Regions from separate parts of the Paenibacillus sp. UNC496MF genome, predicted to be linked through region 2. Evidence: riboswitches for the same ligand, from Rfam matches in the RefSeq annotation. Region 2 holds a riboswitch; the other holds the start of a gene.
What was found. Region 2 has a riboswitch for ZMP and ZTP ahead of rpiB (ribose 5-phosphate isomerase B). Riboswitches for the same ligand answer to the same signal wherever they lie in the genome.
Positions count from the first base shown of each region.

Region 1 (7,296 bases), on a different contig from region 2:
CCCGGCGGGCTGCGCCCGATCTTCGACGTCTACCGGAGCGACTTCGAGAACGTCGCGTTCGTGCGCAGGCACATGCAGCGCAAACTGCCGATGCCCGTCATCGCGATCGCCGGCGCGTATTTCATGGGCGCCGACGTCCACCGCGTGGCCGGCTTGGTCGCGGAGCGCGTCACGCCGGAAACGCTCGATTGCGGACATTGTCTCGCCTTGGAACGGCCCGAACGGCTGGCCGGGCTGCTTCGCCGGTTCATGGGCTGACCGCGGCGGGACAATCGATTCATGCCCGTCGCATGCCGGCATGCGAAAATCCCCTCCGCGCAGACGATGCGCCGCAAGCGGCGCGCTGCATGGAGGGGAACTTTTTAGGGAAGGGCAGAACCGTGCCCGGAACCCGGGAGAAGCCGGCTACCGGTCTCCGGCCAGCAGCTGCCGCGCCACGATGTAGCCCGATCCGCCGTTGATGCCGTGCCCCGGCCAAGTGGCCGCGCCCAGCATGTAGAGATTCGGGATTTCCGTCCGGTGGCTTGGCTGGGATGGCAGCGGGCGGAACAAGTAGCTCTGCGCCAAATCGTGCGCGCCGCCGTACGGGTCGCCGGGGCCGGAATTCGGATTGAAGCGGGCGATGACGTCGGGCGTGACCACGAACTTGCCGACGATCGCGTCCGGGACGTTCGGAATATGCTTGCCGACGACGCCGATGACGCGCTCCGCGAAGCGTTCGGTCAATTCGGCCGTCCAGGCGCCGTCGCCGACCTCGATCTCGCCGGCCGCGTCGCCGCGCGGGCGGCACGGCACCTCCAGCACCTGGAGCCGCATGATTGCCTTGCCGGCCGGCGCGCGGCCCGGATCGAGGTTGGTCGGGCAGTCGACCGTGAAGGTCGGCTTCGCGGGCAGCAGATCGGACATGCCCTGCGCGATGGCTTGGGTGAAGCCGTCGAGCCCGTCGGTCAGATGCGGCTGGCCGACGCGGGCGAACCGGGCGTCCGGCCATCGGGGCGGTTCGCTCAGCGCCAGATGGATCTGCACGCAGCCTCTTCCGTACCGGAAGCGCCGGGCTTGGGCGCGGAGGTCGGCGCCGACCGGCGCGTCCGCGAGGAGCGACAAGTAGAGCTGATCCGGGCCGGTGGAAGCGACGACCGCCTGCGCCGCCCGGTATTCCTCGCCGTCCGCCGTGCGCACGCCGACGGCTTTGCCGTCGCGGACGACGATCCGCTGCGCGTGCGCGCCGAACAGAATCGCGCCGCCCTGGTCCTGCACCAGCCGGGCCAACGCTTGGGCGAGGCGCTCGCTGCCGCCTTCGGGGATCGGCATCCCTCCGCCCATGAGCGCCATCGCCGTCAGCGGCACCCAGACGCCGCTGCCGGCCTCGTCCGGCGTGCGGCCGAGATGCGTGACCCAGGAGGCCAGCATGGCGCGCGTCACCGGGGAGCGGAACTCGCTCACCGCCTGGCGGGCGGTTGAGAACAGGGAGGCGGCGAACGGCGAGTAGCCTTTGGCGCCGGGAGCCGCCAGCAGCTCCCGGATGATTTCGGTCGCCCGAGGGCCCGACAGATCCAGATTGAACAGCTCGAACACCTGCCCCGCATAGGGAGCGAAGGCCTCGAACATGCGCCCCAGCGCGGCGCCGTCGCCGGGGGCGAGCCGCTCGGCTTCGGCGGCCAAGTCTTCCCCCGAACGGGCGAAGACGGCCGTGTCGCCGTTCTCCATCGAGACGCCGGTCGGCAGCTCCGTGTTAACGTAACGCAAGCCGCGGGCCTCGAGCGCCTCTTTGAAGTCCGCGTAGACGGGACCGGTCAGGAACAGCGGGTGGGCGGCGGCATAGACGTCGTGCTTGAAGCCGGGAAGCGTCAGCTCCTCCGTGCGCAGAAATCCGCCGGGACGGTCGTTCTTCTCCAGCACGAGGACGCTTCGCCCCGCGCGCGTCAAATAAGCGGCCGCGATCAACGCGTTATGGCCGCTTCCGATCAGGATGACATCGTACGTAGTCATCATCGTTTCCCTCCCGCGTTATAAAAGCTAGCTTCAGTGTAAGGCAAGCCGTCGGCGAGAGGTGGCGTTTCCTGTCGAGCATTCCAAATGTTTCCTAAAGGCGATGGGCGTTACCGATCGCCCGCGCGAATGGGTTCATTCGCGGGTCGGCAAGGCGGAGAGGGCATGTCGGGGCCGTAGGCGACGCGGAAGCCGTCTCTGGCTTTGTTCGGCAGGGAAGGCGTGGAGACGATGCGGCCGTTCTGCACCATGACGCCCCGGTCGCGCCGCTTGAGACAGGGCCGCTTGCCGCTCAGCCTGCAGCCGAAGAAGGCGGTCCGTCCGTAATTCGCCAGCGGCGCCGTCGCGAACCCGACCGTGGGCGCCTCCAAAATCCATTCCGCCGAAGAAGCCGGGCCGGCATAGGCTTGAACCGTCCTGAACGTCCAGCCTTTCGTCCGGTTCCGGAGCAGAATCCGCCACTTGCCGCCGCGGAGTTTCGTGATTTGGGCAAACATCGCATCGCCCGGCGCGACCGGCCGGGGGATCCGCGTCTCGTAGGCGGGCAGGATCTCCCACCACGGATAGTAGCTCGCCTTGCCGTTCTCGAAGGCGTGCGCGGTTCCCGTTTGGATCAAGAACGGATTGTCGAAGCCGTCGATTCCGATCCAAGCGGACGAATAGCGGTTTCCTTTGGCCGCTTTCACGCGGGGCACCACCCAATAGCCCGAAACGCGGCGGTACGCGCCTCGTTTCCCGCTGACCGCGTAGCCCGACCAGTTCTCCGCCCGCCACCCCGGCGGAATCTTCACCGGGCGCGGCCGGAGGAAGGCCGATCGTTTTCGCGGCGCGGATCCTCTTCGGATGTTGTTCAATCGCCGAACCTCCTCTACGTACGTTGTTATTACGTCCAGCGTATTCCCGCGCGCCGCGGGTTGTCACGGCCGCTAACGCCCGAGCGGGCGGACGGGAGACGCGTCCGCCGCGGGACGCTTGCCGAACCGAACCTTATCCGAACCGGACCGATGCCCGATTGGGGCTTTCGCCTTCGCGGGCGGAATGCTACCATGTAGAGGAATGAAGCCGACATTTGCCAAACCTTTACGAAACCGAATCGATCGTGGAGAGGGGAAATCGCGCATGCAGGCATTGATTTACGAAGGACCGCAGGAGATGGTGCTCCGGGAGACGGACGAGCCGGTCCCGGGCGAGGACGAGCTGCTCGTACGCGTGGCGTACTCCGGCATTTGCGGATCGGAGCTCAGCGGGTATCTGGGCAAAAATTCGCTCCGCAAGCCGCCGATGATTTTCGGCCATGAATTCTCCGGCACGATCGCCGCCATCGGCAGCCGGGCCGCGGCGGAAGGCCGCTGGGCGTTCGGCCAGCGCGTCACGGCCAACCCGCTCGTCACGTGCGGGCATTGCGAGCCGTGCGTCACCGGCCGGCAGCAGCTGTGCGCGTCGCGGAAGCTGCTGTCCGCCGCGCTGCCCGGCAGCAACGCGGAGTACGTGAAGCTGCCGGCCGCGTTCGTCTATCCCGTGCCGGACTCGGTGACGCTGCGGCAGGCGGCGATGACGGAGCCCGCCGCCTGCGCGATCCGCGCGGCGGAGCTGGCCGCGCCGAAGCCGTCGGATACGGTGCTCATCGTCGGGATGGGGCCGATCGGGCTGCTTACGCTGCAGGCGGTCCGGCAGCATGGCGCGCGCAGCGTCATCGCCGTCGACATGAACGCGGAGCGGCTGGCGATCGCCGCCAAGCTCGGGGCGGCGCATGCCGTATGCCCGGCGTCCGGCGCGGATACGCTGGAGGAAGTGAAGCGGCTGACCGGCGGCGCCGGCGTTGACGCCGCGATCGACGCGGTCGGCGCGAGCCTGACGCGCCGGCAGTGCGTGCTCGCGTGCAAGGGCGGCGGCCGCACGGTGTTCACGGGACTGCACGAAGAGGAATCGGCGCTGCCGGTGAACGTCGCGATCCGGAACGAAGTGACGATGACCGGCGCGTTCGCGTATTCCGCGGCGAACTTCCGGACGGCGCTCCGGTGGATCGAAGAAGGCCGCATCGGCCTGGCCGACGGCGTGGTCGAAGCGCCGCTCCGCGAAGGCGGGCGCTGGTTCGAGACGCTGCTGAAGGCGCCGGGCCACGTATCGAAAGTCTTGCTGGTGCCGGGAGGCGAAGCCTGATGCCGCGTTTTGACGAATGGCACGCGTCCGGGCCGGGGATCGAGCGGAAGATCTTCCCCCCGGGCGAGACGATCATGAGCATGATGGCGAAGCTGCGCGCCGGCGCGGTCGGCGCGGCGCATTCGCATCCGCACGAGCAGCTGACGTTCGTCGTCAGCGGGCGGCTGCGGCTGGAGATGAACGGGGCGCTGTCGGTCGCCGAGGCGGGCGAGCAGTTCGTCATTCCCGGCGGCGCGGTGCATGAAGTGACGGCGCTCGCGGACACGGTCGTCGTCGAGACGTTCACGCCGCTTCGGGCGGATCTGCTCGCGACGATTGCGGACGACGAGTAAGGCGGACAAGGAGCGTGAACCGCATGGGCAAGACGTTTTTCATCTCGGACCATCACTTCGGCCATACGCACATCATCGATTTCGAATCGCGGCCGTTCGCGAACGCCGAGGAGATGGATGAGACCATGATCGCGAAGTGGAACGCGGTCGTCGGGGAAGGGGACAAGGTATTCCACCTCGGGGACTTCTCGTTCCTGAACCGGGCGCGGACCCAAGCGATCGTGGAGCGGCTGAACGGGTACAAGCATCTCATCCTCGGCAATCACGACCGGGGTCGGGGACGGCAGTGGTGGCTGGACGCCGGCTTCGACGAGGCGAGCGAGCATCCGATCATCTATAAAGACTTCTTCTTCCTCTCGCACGAGCCGATGTACATGAACCGGCATATGCCGTACGTGAACGTCCACGGCCACATCCACGGGCAGAAATACGAGGGCGCGCAGCACTTCAACGTCAGCGTGGAGCACTGGGATTACACGCCGCTGACGTTCGAGCAGATCCGCGACGCCGTCGTGCCGGGCGAGGAGCAGGCATGAGAGTCGTGTACGCGGGCAGCTTCGACCCCATTACGCTCGGGCATATCTCGGTCATCGAACGGGCCGGCACGCTGTTCGACGAGGTGCATGTCCTCATCGCGAACAACCGGAGCAAGAAGCACTACTTCGACCTCGCGCAGCGCACGGGGCTCGCGGAGCTGTCGACCGCCCACGTGACGAACGCGATCGTCGTGCCGTTCGAAGGCATCGTGGCGGACTACGTCAACGCGAACGCCGTGAAGGCCGTCATCCGGGGCATCCGCAACTCCACGGACCTCGAGTACGAGCTGCAGCTGGAGCAGTACATGCGCACCACGACGACGGCGGACACCGTCTACCTGTCGCCGTATCTCAAGGACATCCAGACCAGCAGCTCGCTCGTGCGGATGTTCATCCAGTCGAACAAGACCGAGCTGGCGCAGACCTTCATGCATCCGGACGCGTACGCGAAAATGGTGACGTTCGCGAAGTAGGCGAAGCGGCTGTCCGAATATCCCGATGCGGGTTGCCTGCGGCCCGCCCCGGACGGTATAATACAACCATCGATTCAAAAGCGCGTGTGACTGGCGTAACGCGGCGAACCGCGGGGGAGCACGGAACGCTTATACGGCCGTACGCCTGGGCAGAGGTAAGGGGATTCGTCCCCTTGCCTCTTTCTGTTTTCGGGGATCATTATTCGAGAGGATGAGGGAGCATGACGCATTCGGAAACGTTGGTATTGGACGGCGGCGCGGTCGCGGACCGCATCAAGGAAGGACTCGTGCCGCGCATCGCGCGGCTGAAGGAGCGGGGCATCGTCCCGTGTCTCGCGACCGTGCTGGTCGGGGACGACCCGGCATCCGCCACGTACGTGCGGATGAAAGGCAACGCGTGCAAGCGGCTCGGCATCGCGTCGATCCGCGTGGAGCTGCCCGCGGCGACGACGACGGAAGAGCTGGTCGCGGCCATCCGGGGATTGAACGGCGATGCCGCGGTGCACGGCATTCTGCTGCAGCATCCCGTGCCGCCGCACATCGACGGGCGGGCGGCGTTCGAAGCGATCGCCGCCCAGAAGGACGTCGACGGCGTGACGACGCTCGGCTACGCGCGGACCGCGTTCGGCCTGGCGGACTTTCCCTGCTGCACGCCGGCGGCGATCATGGCGATTCTGGCGCACTACGAGCTGCCCGTAAGCGGCCGCCATGCCGTCGTCATCGGCCGCAGCCCGATCCTCGGCAAGCCCGTCTCGGCGATGCTGCTGAACGCGGACGCGACGGTGACGACCTGTCATTCGCGCACGGCGGACCTGCCGGCGATCGTCCGGCTCGCGGACATCGTGGTCGCCGCCGTCGGCAAGCCGAAGTTCGTGCAGGGAAACTGGATCAAGCCGGGCGCCGTCGTGCTCGACGCCGGCTACAATCCCGGCAACGTCGGGGACGTCGATTACGCGGCGTGCGCCGCCCATGCCTCCGCCATTACGCCGGTGCCGGCGGGCGTCGGGCCGGTCACGATCGCGACGTTGCTGAAGCATACGGTGGACGCGGCGGAGAAGTTCGGCGCGTAGCGCGCTCCTCGGGGCCGCGCGGCAAACGAAGGGCCGTCCCGCAAGCGAATCCGCTTGCGGGACGGCCCTTTTTTGGATGAAACGCCGCGTTCGGGAGCCGTCGGGCGGTACCGCCGCGCCGAAGCATCCGGTTCTTTCCGAGGCGGCTTGCCGCCCGCGCCGGCCTACCGCCCGCGCCGGCTTACCGCCCGCACGCCCACCGCGCGCCGTTCAGCAGCAACCGGCGGTACGGCGCGGGCCGGAAGGACGGGGCGTGGTGGCCCGGCTGCAGGTAGACGACCCGGCCGAGGCCGTAGCTTCGCGCCCAGCCCGCCGGACAGCGCTCGCCCTCGAAGTCGAAGGCGAGGAACACGTTCAGCTCGGCCAGCGGATCGAGCTCGAACCGGTACGGCTCCTCCTCGAGCGGGAATTCGCCGGCGCCGCTCAGTATCGGGTGCTCCTCGGCGGGGCGATAGAGAAGCGGCTGATAAGGCGGATGCCCGGTGAACCGGGCGCCGATCAGCTGCCGCAGCTCCGGGCTGCGCTGGAGCGAGATGCCGTTATGCACGACGAGCAGCCCGCCGCCGCCCGCGACGTAGCGCAGCAGGCCCGCCGCCTGCGCCGCCGTCGGCGTCCGGTCCCAGCAGTCCGCGTAGGAGATGCACAGCGGATGCTCCGCGTGCTCGAGCCGGCTCAGGGCGTCGTAATTCTCGGTCGGCTCCAGCGCGAATTCGGGGCCGAGCGCGGCGTTTAGCTC
Region 1 is NZ_FORE01000012.1:140,427-147,722, forward strand. Features, by position in the region: gene BMZ79_RS21975 (alpha/beta fold hydrolase) at 1-258, shown strand, start outside; gene BMZ79_RS21980 (phytoene desaturase family protein) at 406-1,989, opposite strand; gene BMZ79_RS21985 (G1 family glutamic endopeptidase) at 2,100-2,843, opposite strand; gene BMZ79_RS21990 (zinc-dependent alcohol dehydrogenase) at 3,109-4,149, shown strand; gene BMZ79_RS21995 (cupin domain-containing protein) at 4,149-4,481, shown strand; gene BMZ79_RS22000 (phosphoesterase) at 4,505-5,017, shown strand; gene coaD (pantetheine-phosphate adenylyltransferase) at 5,014-5,490, shown strand; ZMP/ZTP riboswitch at 5,567-5,648, shown strand; gene BMZ79_RS22010 (bifunctional 5,10-methylenetetrahydrofolate dehydrogenase/5,10-methenyltetrahydrofolate cyclohydrolase) at 5,712-6,560, shown strand; gene BMZ79_RS22015 (ThuA domain-containing protein) at 6,742-7,296, opposite strand, start outside.
Region 1: linked by a shared signal. The riboswitch ahead of BMZ79_RS22010 (bifunctional 5,10-methylenetetrahydrofolate dehydrogenase/5,10-methenyltetrahydrofolate cyclohydrolase) and the one ahead of rpiB (ribose 5-phosphate isomerase B) in region 2 are both predicted to bind ZMP and ZTP.

Region 2 (7,296 bases):
GACTTCTTCGTGACCAGGCTCCGGGCGAGCACGTTCGGCCGGTAGTTCATCTCCTCGGCGACCCGCTTGATCCTCCTCCGGGTCTCCTCGTTGACGTCGTCGTAGCCGTTCAACGCCCGGGAAACCGTCGTGACGGAAACGCCCGCAATTCTGGCTAGGTCTTTAATAGTCGTCAAGGCGTCTTCCTCCAAGGTTCCAAAACGTTTCGGAACAAGTTCTAGCGTTATTATATAGGCACGAAGAAAGCGATTGCAAGCACTATTTTACGGACTCGTCCCGGTTGCGCCGTATTCCGGGGCATGACCGGGGGCTGACGGGCGGCGGCTGTCGGAGCCGCACCGATAGCGGACGGAAGCGGCTGTCGGGGCCGCAACGCAAGAAGCGCGCACGACAAGGAAGCCGATTCTCAGGTCGGCTCCTTCGCCCGTGAATTCAATTGCTCGATGACGTTTCCCTCGCCGACGAAGACGGAGCCCCCCGCCCGCACCGTATCCTTGACGAGCGCGACGGCGCCCGCCCGGTCGTCCTGGATCAGGCCGATCCATCGGCCTTCCTTCGCTTCGGGATCGTGCTTCGCGCCCCAATCGGCCAGCTCCAGCAGCACCGGCACGAGGTCCAGTCCCCGCTCGGTCAGCGCGTAGGTCTCCTTTCGCTTGTCGGTGTCGTGCGGCCGCTTCGTCAGCACGCCCTTCCGCTCCAGCCGCGCGAGCCGCGACGACAAAATGTTCGTCGAGATGCCTTCCTCCGACGCCAGAAACTCGCCGAACGTCTTCTTGCGGTAATACACGATGTCGCGCACGATCAGGAGCGACCAGTTGTCGCCGACCGTCTCGAGCGCGAAGTTGACCGAACAGCGCGACTTGTTGTCTGTACGTTTCATAGGGCTATCTTATCACAGCCGGGCGGCGATTGAAATCCGCTTGCTTGCATCATACAACCGAATAAGGGAATGACAAAAAGCCGCCGGCCCGCTGCGGAGGCAGCGGCCGGCGGCTTCGGTTGCGCGGACGGGATAGCCGGTTGTCTTAGTAGGACATGCCCGGGTAGAGCGGATATTGCGCCACGAGGTCGCGCACCATGCCGCGCGCTTTCTCGAGCACGGCTTCGTCCTTCGGATTCTTGAGCGTCATGGCGATGATCTCGGCGATCGTCTTCATCGCGTCCACGCCCATGCCGCGGGAAGTCGCCGCCGGCGTGCCGATGCGGATGCCGCTCGTGACGAACGGGCTCGTCGGGTCGAACGGAATGGCGTTTTTGTTGACCGTGATTTGGACGGAATCCAGGACATGCTCCGCGTCTTTGCCCGTGATGTTCAGGTTGCGCAGGTCGATCAGCATGAGGTGGTTGTCCGTGCCGCCGGAGACGATGTTGATGCCTTGGGCGAGCAGCGCTTCGGAGAGCGCCTTGGCGTTGTCGACGACGTTCTTGCCGTATTCCTTGAACGACGGCTGCAGCGCTTCGCCGAACGCGACGGCTTTCGCCGCGATGATGTGCATCAGCGGGCCGCCTTGGGAGCCCGGGAACACCGCTTTGTCGATCGCCTGCGCCCAGGCTTTGCGGCACAGGATCATGCCGCCGCGCGGTCCGCGGAGCGTTTTGTGCGTCGTCGTCGTCACGAAGTGCGCGTACGGCACCGGGCTCGGGTGCAAGCCGGCCGCGACGAGGCCCGCGATATGCGCCATGTCGACGAAGAGCAGCGCGCCGACGTCCTCGGCGATTTTGCCGAGCGCTTCGAAATCGATGATGCGCGGGTACGCGGACGCGCCCGCCACGATCATCCGCGGACGGTGCTTGAACGCGAGCTTGCGCACTTCGTCGTAGTTGATCGTGAACGTGTTCTCGTCGACGCCGTACGCGACGAAGTTGTACAGGATGCCGGACGCGTTAACCGGGGAGCCGTGCGTCAGATGGCCGCCGTGCGCGAGGTTCATCCCGAGCACCGTGTCGCCGGGCTGCAGCGCGGCCAGGTAGACGGCCATGTTCGCCTGCGCGCCGGAGTGCGGCTGCACGTTCGCGTGCTCCGCGCCGAACAGTTCCTTCGCGCGGTTGCGGGCGATGTCCTCGGCGATGTCGACGTGTTCGCAGCCGCCGTAGTAGCGCTTGCCCGGGTAGCCTTCCGCGTATTTGTTCGTCAGCACCGTGCCCATCGCTTCGAGCACCGCCTCGGAGACGATGTTCTCGGACGCGATCAGTTCGATGTTGTCGCGCTGGCGCTGCAGCTCAAGGCCGAGCGCTTTGACGATTTCGGGATCTTGCTTGCGTAGGTTTTCCATGTGGGTTTCCTCCTGAAATTTTGTGGCGGAGCTAGGCCGATCGGAAATCGGCCGTGGAACAAAATCGCTTCGTAAGCATTAGCTTAGTTTTATGGGCGAAGCCGAACCGGATGAGGCGGTTCGTGAAATAAAACTACTTCGTAAGCAAAAGCTTGGTTTTTATGGGCGAAGCCATTAGCAACAAACCGGTCAATCGCAGCTTTCCGCCGCGCCGTCCGCCGCTTCGCGGGCGTACACCGCCCGTTCGCCGCCGATCAGCTTCGGCCGGGTGAACGCCATCGTCAGATGCGCCGCCCCGATGGAGCGGATCGACGGCCGAACCGGCACGGCCACGCGCTTCAGGTGCATGCCGATGAACGTGTCGCCGATGTCGAGGCCGGCATGCGCCTGCACCGTCTCCGTCAGCACCGCGTCCCGCAGCGCGCCGAACGCGTACGCCGCCATGGAGCCGCCCGCCTTGCGCACCGGGACGGCCGAGACGAGCTCGAGTCCGTACCGCTCCGCCGCCTCGCGTTCCATGACGAGCGCCCGGTTCAGATGCTCGCAGCACTGGAACACGGCGTAAAAGTCCAGCTCCCGCCGCACCGCCTCGATGCCGTCGTAGATCGCCTTCGCCGTCTCCAGCGTCCCCGAGGTGCCGATCCGCTGGCCCAGCACCTCGCTCGTGGACGTCCCGACCACGAGCAGCTGCCCCTCGCGCAGCCGCGCCGCGGCGGCAAGCTCGCGGACGACCGTCTCGACGTCCTTGCTCAACCGGGCCGGATTCCAGCCCGCTGCCGTATCGCTCACGCCGATCCGCTCCTTTATTCCGCGCGCGCGGGCTGCGCGGCGTATTTCGCTTCGATCTGCTTCACTTTGTTCAGCCGGCCGACGTGGCGCTCGCCGTTCGAGAACGGCGTCTCCAGCCAGACGCGGATGATCTCCTGCGCCACGCCGGGACCGACCACGCGCTCGCCCAGGGCCAACGCGTTCGTGTCGTTGTGGTCGCGCGTCGCCTGCGCCGAGAACAGGTCGTGCACGAGCGCGCAGCGGATGCCCGCCACTTTGTTCGCCGCGATGGACATGCCGATGCCGGTGCCGCAGATGAGAATGCCGCGGTCGGCTTTCCCCTGCACGACGAGCTCGCAAGCCGGGAGCGCGTAATCCGGGTAGTCGACGGATTGCTCGCAATCGCAGCCGACGTCGAGAATCTCATGGCCGAGCGATTGAATGAACGGCACCACGACTTCCTTCAGCCGATAGCCGCCGTGGTCCGCGCCGATGGCGATTTTCATACCGCATATACCTCCCAATGTGACCGCGCGATGGCGGAAAATGTCGATTCGCAATGGTTTTAGTATACCTGATTTCGCCGGAAAAGACGAAAAAAGAGCAAGCATGCTCACGCACGCTGCTCTTTGCCCAGGCGACCGGCCGTATCTTCCGATGCTCCACCGTGGTTGGACCCACTTTCGTCGCCAGTTACATCGGAAACCGTCTTTAATTAGCTCTATCATACCGGATCGGGCCGGTAAAATCAATCCGCAAACGCCGCGCGCGGAACGCCCGGCGAACGGTTATCTGCGCGGCTGCCGCAGCCGGTCGAGCAGCTTGCGCAGCGCCGCCTCGATCTCCGCCGCGCTGGCCTCGTAGACGGGCAGAGGCCCGCCGAACGGGTCGGCGATGTCGAAGCTCGGGATGCCGGCTTCCAGCTCCAGCAGCCGGGCGCGTTCCGCGTCCGTGAGCTGCCCGCCGAGCGCCTGCTTCATTTGAAAATCGGTGTACAGGCTCTCCAGCTCCGCGATGCGCCGCAGCCCTTCCTCGTCGCGGTAGACGTACTCCAGCAGGGTGTACGTCTTGTCCACGGCGCTCGGGAACCGCTGCAGCAGATGGCGCTTGTGGCTCGCCGTCATCGTCAAAATCAGGTCGGCCCACGTCACGGAGCCGCTTTCGAGCGCGGTCGAGCCGTTATTATGGCGAATGTCCCGGCGGCGCAGGACCGATTGGGCGTGGTCGGAGACGGGCAGCCCGTCGACGGTGGACACGCCCGCGGAGCGTACTTCCAGCGGCAGGCCGCGCTTCTGCGCCAAATCCCGCAGCAGCGCCTCCGCCATCGGCGAACGGCACGTGTTGCCGGTGCAGACGAATAAGATCCGTTTCATGCGAGAACCCCCTCTAGATGGTAGGCCGGACCGCCGCCGTCAGAACAGGATCAGCAGCCCGAACGTCAATAAAATCACGCCGCCGATCGCCTCGCCGTACCCGCCGAGACTGGAGCTGACCCGGCGGCCGAGCAGCAGGCCGGCCACGGACAAGCAGCCCCCGGCGATGCCGAACAGCAGCACCGCCAGCAGCATATCGACGGCGAACATGCCGAGCGACAGCCCGACCGAGAACGAATCGATGCTGACGCTGAGCGCGAACAGCAGCATGCCCCACGAGCTGCGGTGGTCGATCGACGGCACCGCGTCGCCCCGGAGCGAGCTGTACACCATATGGCCGCCGAGCAGCAGCAGCAGTCCGCCCCCGGCCGAAGACGCCACGCTGCCGAGCAGCGTGCCGACGTACTTGCCCGCGAAGATCCCGATGAGCGGCATCAGGATGTGAAACAGCGCGATGAGCGTGCTGAGCTTGAGGATATCCAGCAGCCGGATGCCTTTCAGCCCGATGCCAACGCCCAGCGAAAAAGCGTCCATGCCGAGCGCCAGCGCGATAATGATCAGCGTCAACAGCTGTCCGGCCTGCAGGCCTGCCTCGACCATGCCATCCACTCCTTGTCCCCGTTATCTCCTCCAAGCATATGCGGACAAGACGGGAAAGATGACCGGATGGCGGACAAGCGCCCGGGGCCGGGCCTCGGGCGGGCGGGCATTCAGGCGGAGGAAGCCGGGCGACCGATAGCTACCTTATCAAAAGCCGTGACCTGCGGTAGAAAGAACCTTCGCTTGCGAAAAAACGAGTTATCGTGTAAAGCGATTCCGGCCGGGCGTGCTTCGATTGCGGCTCCGCTCCGCGCGCCGGCGTTCGCGGAGCCGCCGATCGAGCCCGCCCGGTTTGACGCCGGTCTTGCGTGGGCCGGCTGCTCCAAAGCCGTCCGGCCACAAGTCAGACGCACACGACCGCGTGGCCGGCGGCCTTGGACAAGCGGTTCATGTACGCGTGCCCGATGCCCGTCTCCGGGCACGTCTCCGCCCAGATGCGCTGGACGCCCTGCGCGTCGAACGCGCGCAGCGCGGCGTACAGCCCCTGCGCGGCGGTATCGAGCCGCGCCAGGCTGCCGACGGCGAGCACGCAGTCCGCGTCGTACCGGGCCGCGTGCTCGTCGAAGGCGAGCACCCCCGTGCGCTCGCCGCGCGCGCGGGCTTCGCGGACGGCCGCCGCGATCCAGGCGGCCACCGCGTCCGGCTCGCCCCGCACGAGCTGCAGCGCGCCCCGCGGCGCGTAGTGCGCGTACTTCATGCCGGGCGAGCGCGGCGCCTGCCCGGCGGACGCGTCCGCCGCGGCTTCCGGCGCGGCGACGGCGTCGTAGGCGACGGCCGCGCCCGAAGCGCGCAGCGCCTCGGCGGTAATGCCGCCCGGGCGCAGGATGCGCACCGTCTCGCCGTCCAGGACTTCGACGACGGTCGACTCCAGGCCGACGCCGGCCGGGCCGCCGTCGACGATGCCGTCGATGCGGCCGTCCAGGTCGTCCCGGACATGCGACGCCAGCGTCGGGCTCGGGCGGCCCGAGCGGTTCGCGCTCGGCGCGGCGAGCGGACAGCCCGACGCCGCGATGAGCGCGAGCGCGACGGGATGCGCGGGCATGCGCACCGCCACGGTGTCGAGGCCGGCGGTGACGCGCGGCGAGACCGCGCCCGGCCTGACCGGCAGCACGAACGTCAGCGGCCCCGGCCAGAACCGCTCCATGAGCCGGTCCGCGAGCGCTTGGGCCCTCGGCACTGCCAACGGCAGCGTCAGCCCGGCAAGCTGGGCGCGCCCGGCGACGTGCACGATGAGCGGGTTGTCGGACGGACGGCCCTTGGCAGCGAAGATGCGTTCCACCGCCTCCGAGCGCCGCGCGTCGGCGCCGAGCCCGTACACGGTCTCCGTCGGGAAGGCGACGGTACCGCCTTCCCGCAGCCGGGCCGCCGCCGCGCGAAGCGGCTCGCCGTCCGGAGACGCGGCGTCGACGCGCCATAGGGTTGTAGGTCGTACTGGTGTATTCAATGTCGTTTCCCCGAGTTCTGCTTCTGAAGCGGTTTTATTCCTATTATACCATACGCATCCCCGCGCGAAACAAAGCCGCTTGTCCCCGTAACGGCGCGGCGCGGACGGCTTTGCGGCATGTCCGGCTCCTTGAGGCCCGCATTCGGAAGAAAAACGGCCCTGCCGCCCCGTTGTATGCGTTTCAACCGCCCTCCCGCGCCGCCTATCGCTCGCCATCGCCCCCCGCCGTCTTTGACGGATACGCCCGGCGGCGTTATGCTTCTTAAGCTATGCATATATGTCATTGGAGACATATATCAAACCGAGGAGGCCGCATTCCATGCAAGTTCCCGCTTCATCCAAGCCCGTCCGCATCCTGCCGATCATGATCGCCATCTTCTTCGGCAGCTTCGTATCGGTGCTCAACGTCAGCACGATCAATATCGCGATTCCGGTCCTCACGGATCGCTTTCACACGACCCTCGCCACCACGCAGTGGACCTTGACCGGCTTCATGCTCGCCATGGGCACGTTCGCCCCGATCACCGGCTACTTCGGCGAGCGGTTCAGCTACAAGCGGCTCTTCCTGTTCGCCATGTCCGGCTTCACCGTCGCCAGCATCTGCTGCGCGCTGGCCTGGAACGTGGAATCGCTGATCGCGTTCCGCATATTGCAGGGCGCGTTCACCGGCATGATCTCGCCGATCACGATGGCGATCGTGTACCAAGTCATTCCCCGCGAGAAGGTCGCGATGGCGATCTCGTTCTGGGCCGCCTCGTCCATGCTCGCGCCGGCCATCGGCCCGACGTACAGCGGCTGGCTGCTCGACAACGTCTCGTGGCATTGGCTGTTCTGGCTG
Region 2 is NZ_FORE01000010.1:259,465-266,760, reverse strand. Features, by position in the region: gene BMZ79_RS19080 (LacI family DNA-binding transcriptional regulator) at 1-176, opposite strand, end outside; gene BMZ79_RS19075 (winged helix-turn-helix transcriptional regulator) at 407-880, opposite strand; gene glyA (serine hydroxymethyltransferase) at 1,026-2,273, opposite strand; gene BMZ79_RS19065 (TIGR01440 family protein) at 2,463-3,062, opposite strand; gene rpiB (ribose 5-phosphate isomerase B) at 3,077-3,547, opposite strand; ZMP/ZTP riboswitch at 3,666-3,748, opposite strand; gene BMZ79_RS19055 (low molecular weight protein arginine phosphatase) at 3,830-4,414, opposite strand; gene BMZ79_RS19050 (manganese efflux pump MntP) at 4,454-5,014, opposite strand; gene BMZ79_RS19045 (L-threonylcarbamoyladenylate synthase) at 5,358-6,458, opposite strand; gene BMZ79_RS19040 (MDR family MFS transporter) at 6,778-7,296, shown strand, end outside.